2 regions of the Shewanella frigidimarina NCIMB 400 genome follow, and region 2 is predicted to be linked to the other one. Evidence: predicted binding sites of a transcription regulator. Region 2 holds the regulator's gene; the other holds the start of a gene.
The links. The regulator MetJ, encoded in region 2, represses methionine synthesis genes. The targets are predictions, from matches to a motif close to TAGACGTCTAGACGTCTA.
Positions count from the first base shown of each region.

Region 1: the regulator MetJ is predicted to act here: its motif matches at 2,075-2,092, upstream of serA (phosphoglycerate dehydrogenase).

Region 1 is NC_008345.1:646,211-650,651, reverse strand. It holds gene SFRI_RS02885 (PaaI family thioesterase) at 1-121, opposite strand, end outside; gene SFRI_RS02880 (helix-turn-helix transcriptional regulator) at 267-935, opposite strand; gene SFRI_RS02875 (DUF2238 domain-containing protein) at 1,404-2,027, opposite strand; gene serA (phosphoglycerate dehydrogenase) at 2,220-3,449, shown strand; gene ygfZ (tRNA-modifying protein YgfZ) at 3,622-4,441, shown strand, end outside.
Region 2 is NC_008345.1:4,219,144-4,223,584, reverse strand. It holds gene SFRI_RS18275 (c-type cytochrome) at 61-390, opposite strand; gene SFRI_RS18270 (sulfite exporter TauE/SafE family protein) at 747-1,487, opposite strand; gene metJ (met regulon transcriptional regulator MetJ) at 1,562-1,876, opposite strand; gene metB (cystathionine gamma-synthase) at 2,086-3,255, shown strand; gene SFRI_RS18255 (bifunctional aspartate kinase/homoserine dehydrogenase II) at 3,387-4,441, shown strand, end outside.

The DNA of each region.
Region 1 (4,441 bases), 1.3 Mb from region 2:
AATCATCACCAATTTCGGTAATCTTAATCCCTAATGTTTGCATTAAGGTGCCCTTTCCGTGCATCCCAGCATCTAAGCGAGCACAATCTTCTAAAGTGACAGTGTTAAACCAAATACTCATTCTTAATATCCATCATTATCATTATTAGAAAATTCAGTGTACTGATTACCTTACCTTTTTGAAAGAGAAACGCGATCAATAACAGTAGCCCATTAAAAAGGAGCCTAAGCTCCTTTTATTGTTATTAAATAAATTTATATGTACGTTAACTCACTAATTCACAATGGCTTTGATAGGTTTGTGCCCAACGCAATAACTCAACTCGGTTACGAGACTCCGTTTTACGGAAAATTGATGAGATATGTGCTTTAACAGTATGTTCACTAATACACAGGCGCTGAGCAATTTCTTTATTACGCGCGCCGCTAGAGACAAGCTGAATAATGGTTCTCTCTCGGCTGGTCAATCTTTGGAGGATGGCAACAGTATCGGCTGGGATTTCAGCACTGGTATCTAACTGCTGGACTAAACGTCTAAAAATTTTACTGATCAATGGACGGTCATACCACAATTCGTCAGAAACCATTTTACGCAAACCAGTCAGCATTAAATCCATGCGTTGGTCACTGTATAATAAACCCCGCACCCCCAGGAGCAATGCAGACTCTTGATCAAGTGATCCACGTTCAACTTGGTATAATGCTACAGGGACATGCTCAACTAAACGCGATACCAACAACGGAATGCCCTTACTGTCTAAGGCCGCACCTTTTTGTGAAACAAGATAAAAGTTGTTGGATTTTTTTTCTAACTCAAGCTCAGCAGCGTGCTTTACAATTCGAGTTTTTAAACCGATAGATTCTGCCAAAATAGCTAAATGGCAAGGTGCTGCGATTTGGTGCAAAAACACCAACTCATCAATATTTGAACTCATCACTCTTCTCCCTGAAAAGTACATTATTGCTCAACATACCTTGAGCACATCCTGAGGCTATATACTATACGTAAATGAAATACGTTTACTAGCCTTCAGAACTAGGTTGAGCAGATAGTTTACTTTTTGTCGTTATATTAGAGCATGTGCTTTATTTATTCGTTAACCGCGTTACTTGATAAATCGACTCGCCAAAATAATGGATAATCATGGTAAGTCGGTCACTATCAATCACGATTTTTATAATGAAAACCTTCCTATACAGCAAGCATAGTAAAAATTTGCTAGTTATTATGACTATTATGTAAGTCTAAAGTATGAATAGTAAATTTGACTGACTTTGCGTAGACTTTATCACTAACTCAAGACTGATAAGCTCATACTTTCAATTCGCTCAACATCATCAATTTATCATCAATGCTAGCAGCCAAATTTACACATTTTATGGAAGAATAAGCTAAGTGAGCCCTATGATGCAGACGGCTGGTTAAGCGCCATTTTGGTCGCTATTTGTTTATTATGAAGAGACGATAACAACAGTAAGCCACATACCCCACCAATTAACGCTAAAAACATGTCAGATTGAGTATCCCAAACATATCCTTGAGTACCTAAAAATGCCTCGGCATTTTCACCCGTAGCAATGGCAACCCACCATTCAACTAATTCATAAAAAGCTGAAAATGCCAACACAAAACATACTGCTAAAAACTGACACCAGGCACCAATTTGCATCACCTGCTTACGAATAAATATTTCGCGAGCTAATATCACCGGAATAAATCCCTGAGCAAAATGGCCGACTTTATCGTAGTTATTGCGTTCGCTGCCCATCACTTGTGCTAACCAGTCAAATAACGGCACTTCGGCATAGGTATAACGCGCACCCACAAATAATACACAGCAATGCACTAAAATAAGTGCATAAGCTAACGTGGTCAGCGGAAAGCTTTTACGACTAAAAAATAAAATAGGTAATGCGATTAACGCTGGTATAGCTTCTAACCACCAAGTGAACATATCTTTAGGTGCGCTAACTGACCACAACAGTACTAATAGATAAATCCCTATCCATATAACCTTATTCTTCATCTTAATTCTCTCCATGAGATATTGTTCTCAAATTAGAATATAAACTTTAGCCATCTAGCCCTCTACAAGCGCTTAAAAAAGTGCTACTTTGATAATGCGCCGGAAGTCCGCATTTATATCATAACTATTAGTATAAGCATTAGTATAACCATTAGCTTAAGCACCATTTAATGATAAGAGGGTACCCATATCATGGCGAAACACTCGCTTGACAAGGATAAGATCAAAATCCTGCTGTTGGAGGGCGTCCACCAAACTGCGGTCGATGTACTAGAACGTGCAGGTTATACCAACATTGAATACCATAAAGCCTCGTTAGGCGAAGAGGCTTTGCTTGCATCAATTAAAGATGCTCACTTCGTTGGATTACGCTCCCGCACCCAGCTTACTGCGGAAGTACTGCATCATGCAGAAAAGTTGGTTGCGATTGGTTGTTTTTGTATTGGTACCAACCAAGTCGATTTAGCCTCGGCTGAGAAACTGGGCATTCCAGTTTTCAACGCTCCTTTCTCCAACACGCGCAGTGTTGCTGAATTGGTGATTGGTGAAATCATCATGCTGATGCGTGGCATTCCACAGCGCAATGCCATGTCACATCGTGGCGGTTGGTTGAAGAGTGCTAATGGCAGTGTTGAAGTCCGTGGTAAAACTTTAGGTGTGATTGGTTATGGTCATATTGGTACTCAATTGGGTATTTTGGCTGAAACCTTAGGCATGAGAGTAATTTTCTTCGATATTGAAGATAAGTTACCGTTAGGCAATGCCTCTCAAGTTCACTCTATGGACAAGTTATTGGCTCAAGCGGACGTTGTCAGTCTGCATGTACCAGAAACACCGCAAACTAAAGATATGTTCGCTAAAGCTGAATTTGCTCAAATGCGTCAAGGCAGTTTCTTTATCAATGCTTCTCGCGGAACCGTAGTTGATATTGAAGACTTAGCCAATGCACTGAAGTCAGAACATCTTGCGGGTGCAGCGATTGACGTATTCCCTGTTGAACCTAAGTCGAATGATGATGAATTCATCTCTCCACTACGCGGCTTAGACAATGTATTACTCACACCGCACATTGGTGGCAGTACTGCTGAAGCACAGGAAAACATCGGCGTAGAAGTGGCAGGTAAGCTGGTCAAATACTCAGACAACGGCTCGACTCTGTCTGCGGTTAATTTCCCTGAAGTGTCTTTAGCGCAACATAGTGGCACCTCACGCTTATTGCACATTCACCAAAACCGTCCTGGTGTATTGATTAAAATTAACCAAGCGTTTTCTGAAAAAGGCATTAACATTGCTGCTCAGTACTTACAAACTACCGCTGAAATTGGTTACGTGGTAATGGAAGTAGATTCAGATCAAGCTGAAGAAGCATTAGTTGAATTAAAGTCTATTGAAGGCACTATCCGTGCGCGGGTATTGTTTTAAACTGACTTATATTTTATAAGCAATTAACTTGAGTTAATTGTCTTCCTAAAAAAGCTACCTTGTCCACAAGGTAGCTTTTTTATTAGCTTTAAAACCATAGCCCCCTGTTGAGTATTCTATTAATCCGTTACACTCCAAACCATACCGTCTTATTCACACGTTAGGGATAGTTATGACCATTTCAGTAAACCAGCCAGATTGGGATTTTATCGCCACGTCTCCTGAATTAATGTTATCAAGTTTGACGCATATGGGGTTAATCGAAATCACCGGTGAGCAAGGGCGCAGTTTCATTCATGGCCAAGTCACCACAGATATTACCTCCCTTGGCACAAACGAGTGGAAATGGGGTGCTCATTGCGACCCTAAAGGTAAAATGCTCGCCAGTTTCCGTACGTTTTCAATCGGCGATAGCTTATTTATGTTACTGCCGAAAAGTACTTTAAGCTTAGATTTACCCCAGTTACAAAAATACGCTGTATTCAGTAAAGCCGAACTCGCAGATGTCAGTAATAATTATCAAATAATTGGTATTGCCGGATCACAAGCACAAGCCTTTGCAACTGAAAACTTTGGCGATGTATCGCAAGCAATTAATCTTGTAGAGCAAGGTGTAATTATTCGTGATGGCGAACGTTTTATTGCCATTATTAATAATGCGGCAGCAGAAACCATCATCAGCCAATCGGGACAAACATTGATTGATGCCAGTGCATGGCAAGCATTAGAAATTAAAGCCGGCTATCCAAACATAGATGCAGCTCATTCCGGCCAGTACGTAGCGCAAATGTGCAACCTGCAAGCCATTAATGGTATTAGCTTTACCAAAGGCTGTTACATGGGCCAAGAAACCATTGCCAGAATGAAATATCGCGGAGGCAATAAACGTGCATTGTATATTATATCTGGCACCACCAAGCAAACCATCAGCACTGATACTCAATTAGAAATTGCCCTTGAAGACGGTTTCCGTCGTGGTGGCAATATCATTG
Region 2 (4,441 bases):
TTCGTTTGGTTTATTGGCTGATGTTTCGTTTAGAACGAAAAGATACTCAGCATTGATGATTTAGCCGCAGGTAGCTGGTTGGTCTGAATCGGCGGCGTGGTCATATAAGAACTGTTGAATGTCTTTCAGGTCTTTTTCTGATAAGGCTTCAAAAACGGCAGGTTTAGCTTTGTGCTTATCACGGGTGAAAAAACGATCCCATTGGCTCATGGTTTTAGTCATTGGGGTGAGTTCAAGGCCTTCACTGTTAGCGCTGTGGCAGGCTTTACATTCTTTTTTGTATAGGTGCTTACCTTTTTTAGGATTACCACCATCTGCGGCCATCACTTGGGTGCCAAGTGATAATGCCATAGCAACTGCGATACCAACTTTAATGTATGTGTTCATCATTTTGTCCTCTGTCGGGCTTATTAGGGTCGTGCTTAACAACATTTAATTATTTCTTTGCTGTAAACAATGTTACCTAAAAGTGGGTAGTGTTAATTTGAAGTAGATCATATCCATGAGAAAAATCTAATTGAAAAAAAGTTAATTGAAAGAAATCTAATGAACTAGTGTGATATGGATCTATTGCATATAGATAATGAGTTTGTTAGGGGAAGTGAAACGGTTTTTTTTGATACTTATTGATGGCGTTTTTTAGGTGAGAAATAGACTGCTTGATAAATAGAAGGGTAAGATTTTAATCATTGTTAGAAAACAAGCCCATTGATGGCTCGTTTTGTTTACAGGTGCAGAATAGTTGATTAGCTCATTAACGTGTTGGTCGACATAATAACTAACACGGTTGCACTAATACTACATAACACTAATGTGGCTATACGGGTTTTATCTTTATCAACGCGACCAATTAACTTACCCGAGACAAGATAACCAGCAACGACTGAAGGCAATAATAGCAGTGATAGCCATAAATGCTTCACTTCAACTAAGCCTACGATGGCTAAAATGGCTAGCGCTATTAATGAGCTAAACACGAAGAAGGCTGATAAAGCGGCTCTAAATTGACTTGGGTCTTGGCCTGCAAGCAAAATGGCCATTGGCGGACCGCCGATGGCAGCGATATTGCCAAATATGCCCGAAAATACCCCTGCGATAAATAAACTGAGGCGATTGATGGGGGCGCTAAAGCGAAAGATACTAAGAATAACAGCAATAAACACAATAGCTGCAATCACTAAGCCTAATATTGCTTGTGGGGCAAACAGCAATAATCCAGCGCCTAAAAACCCCCCAGGAATTCGCCCGAGTAAGGCATATTGCAAACCATTAAATTGTAAGTGACCACGCTCTCTAAACAAGGTCATTGCAGAAATGGCAAAGCCCATAACAATTATCGGAACTGGAACTAATTGAGGATTAACAATATACAGCAGCGGGCTTGCAACAACGGCTAACCCAAAGCCAATTAAGCTTTGAGTTAGCGCGCCAAAAAACACGATAATTGATGCCAGTATCAAGGTCGTTGGATCGATAAATGACATCATAAGTTCTCTTTAAAACATCACTGCTTCTTTATAGGGCAGTTTAAAAGTTTGTGAGGTAATCACTAATCAGTGAATTATTCGAGTTCTTCCCACTCGATACCCATATCATCCATTAACTTTTTCGCTTCACTTGGAATGCTATCAGGCTGATCTTTTGAAAGATCACCGTCATAAGGTAATGGTTGACCGGTGTACGCATGCAAAAATGCTTCGCATAGCAGTTCACTGTTAGTTGCATGGCGCAGATTATTTATCTGGCGACGCGTCCGCTCATCTGTCAGTACTTTTAATACTTTTAAAGGGATAGAAACCGTAATTTTTTTTACTTGTTCATTCTTTTTGCCGTGCTCGGCATATGGGCTGATATATTCGCCATTCCACTCAGTCATTAACTTACCCTTAACGATAAATACGCTGCAGATTTTAAACCGTTACAATCTCTAGTCAAATTATTGCTACTATTTAATCCCGATTGCAAATAGATTTCTTGATGTTTAGACGTCTAAACGTCTATTTTGGTTGACGGATGGGGATCTCTTAGGTAAATTTGGACGTCTAGACATCTCTTTGTGTGTTTGTGAAATTTTAGGAGTCAACCATGACTAAGCATCAAAGCGCCACATTGGCCGTTCGCCAAGGTATTGAAACAGACACACAACATGGTGCTATCGTGCCACCGATTTATTTATCGACCAATTATTCATTCGATGGCCACAATAATCCGCGCGAGTTTGATTACAGTCGCTCGGGTAACCCTACTCGATGTATTTTAGGCGACGCACTCGCCAAACTTGAACAAGGTGCAACCGGTGTAGTGACATGTACCGGCATGGCCGCGATTACATTGGTGACTAGCTTACTTGGTCCTGATGATTTATTGGTTGTGCCGCACGATTGTTATGGTGGCAGTTACCGCTTATTCACTAACTTGGCCAAAAAAGGCCAATTTAAGTTATTGGTCGTTGATCAAACTGACGCACAAGCGCTGAGCAAAGCAATAGCTCAAAAACCGAAAATGGTGTGGTTAGAAACGCCATCGAATCCTTTATTGCGCGTGGTCGACATTGCTGCCATTAGCCAAGCTTGCCATGACGTTGGCGCGTTAGTAACAGTCGATAACACCTTTTTATCGCCGATATTACAGCAGCCATTGTTATTGGGTGCAGACATTGTTATTCACTCAACCACCAAATACATCAATGGTCATAGCGATGTGGTCGGTGGGGCTGTAGTCGCTAAAGATCCTGAAGTGGGTGAGTTGTTACATTGGTGGTCAAATACTCTTGGGCTTACGGGTTCAGCATTTGACAGTTATTTAACCTTGCGAGGCTTACGTACTTTAGCGGTACGAATTCGTGAGCATCAACGTAACGCACAAAAGATTGTTGAGTTACTCAACGCCAGTGATGTAGTGGCAAAGGTGTATTATCCGGGTTTAAAAGACCATCCAGGTCACGAAATTGCGGCAAAACAACAACAAGGCTTTGGTGCTATGTTAAGTTTTGAGTTAATCGGCGGCGAAGCGGAAGTGGTGGCATTTTTAAAGGCGCTGTCGTTGTTTAGTGTTGCCGAAAGTTTAGGCGGGGTGGAAAGTTTAGTCGCCGTTCCGGCCACTATGACCCATAGAGCAATGGACCCACAAGCAAGGCAAGAGGCTGGTATTAAAGAGACTTTATTGAGACTATCTGTCGGTATTGAAGATGCAGATGACCTCTTGACCGATATTCAAGCAGGCCTAGCAGCTGTTGCAGCGATAAAATCAGCTTAATTCGAGTTTAAGTTAGCTGTGGTTTCGACCAAATTGGGTAAAATAGCAAAACATGCACTTGCAACACTATTGGTTTCAAAATAGAAGTCTAGCAGTCGCAACAAAAGTCGTAGTTGTTTAAGGAGTCAGTAATGACGCGAAGTCATTTACATAAGTTTGGTGGTTCAAGTTTAGCGGATGCAGATTGCTATCGCCGTGTTGCACATATTCTACTTACGCATGGTCAGAGTGATGATTTAGTTGTGGTATCCGCCGCCGGAAAAACGACTAACTTCTTATACAAATTATTGAGCCTGCGTGACAGTGGTCAGTTGTGGCAAGAAGAGCTGCAAATTCTGATCAGTTACCAGCAAACGTTAATTGAACAATTATTGTCAAACGAGCAAGCGCGTGATTTACGCGAACGTTTGTCTACCGACAAATCTCAGTTAGTCAGCTTATTATCTTTAGAGCAACGTAACGATTACCAATTAAACCAAGTGGTGAGTTTTGGTGAACGTTGGTCGGCGCGCTTAATGGCCGCTTTGTTACGAGAAATGGGCGTAGCTGCGACTCATGTCGATGCGTGCTCTATTTTGGTTGCCGATGAAGGCGCCGTACCCAATATTTTAGTCGCTGAGTCTCGTGACAAGGTACAAGCCTTATTAGCCTTGCACCCGCAAGAGCGTTTAGTGATCACCGGTTTTATATGCGCAAATCGCCACGGCGATACCTTATTACTGGGTCGCAATGGTTCTGATTTTAGTGCCACCTTAATTGCCAGCTTAGCTGACATTGATCGTGTAACCATTTGGACCGATGTTGAAGGGGTGTTTAATGCCGACCCTAACAAAATTAATGATGCGAAATTACTCAAGAGTATGTCCTTAGCCGAAGCTGACCGCTTAGCGCGCCTAGGCTCTCCTGTATTGCATTCTCGTACCTTACAGCCACTGTTTAATACTGAAGTGAGTTTAGCGGTACGCTCAAGTTATGCTTCACACACTGACTTTACTTTAATCGCGCCACTGAGTTCATCAGCGAGTGCGCCTGTGGTCACTAACTTAAATGAAGTGGTGTTGTTTAGTTTTAAAATGAACGCAGATATTGAACCGTTACTGGCCATTTTGGATAAAGCTGGTATCACGCCGTTAGCTTATTGGTCGCTAGCACAGCATAAGTTTGAGTTGGCGTTAACGCTTGAAAG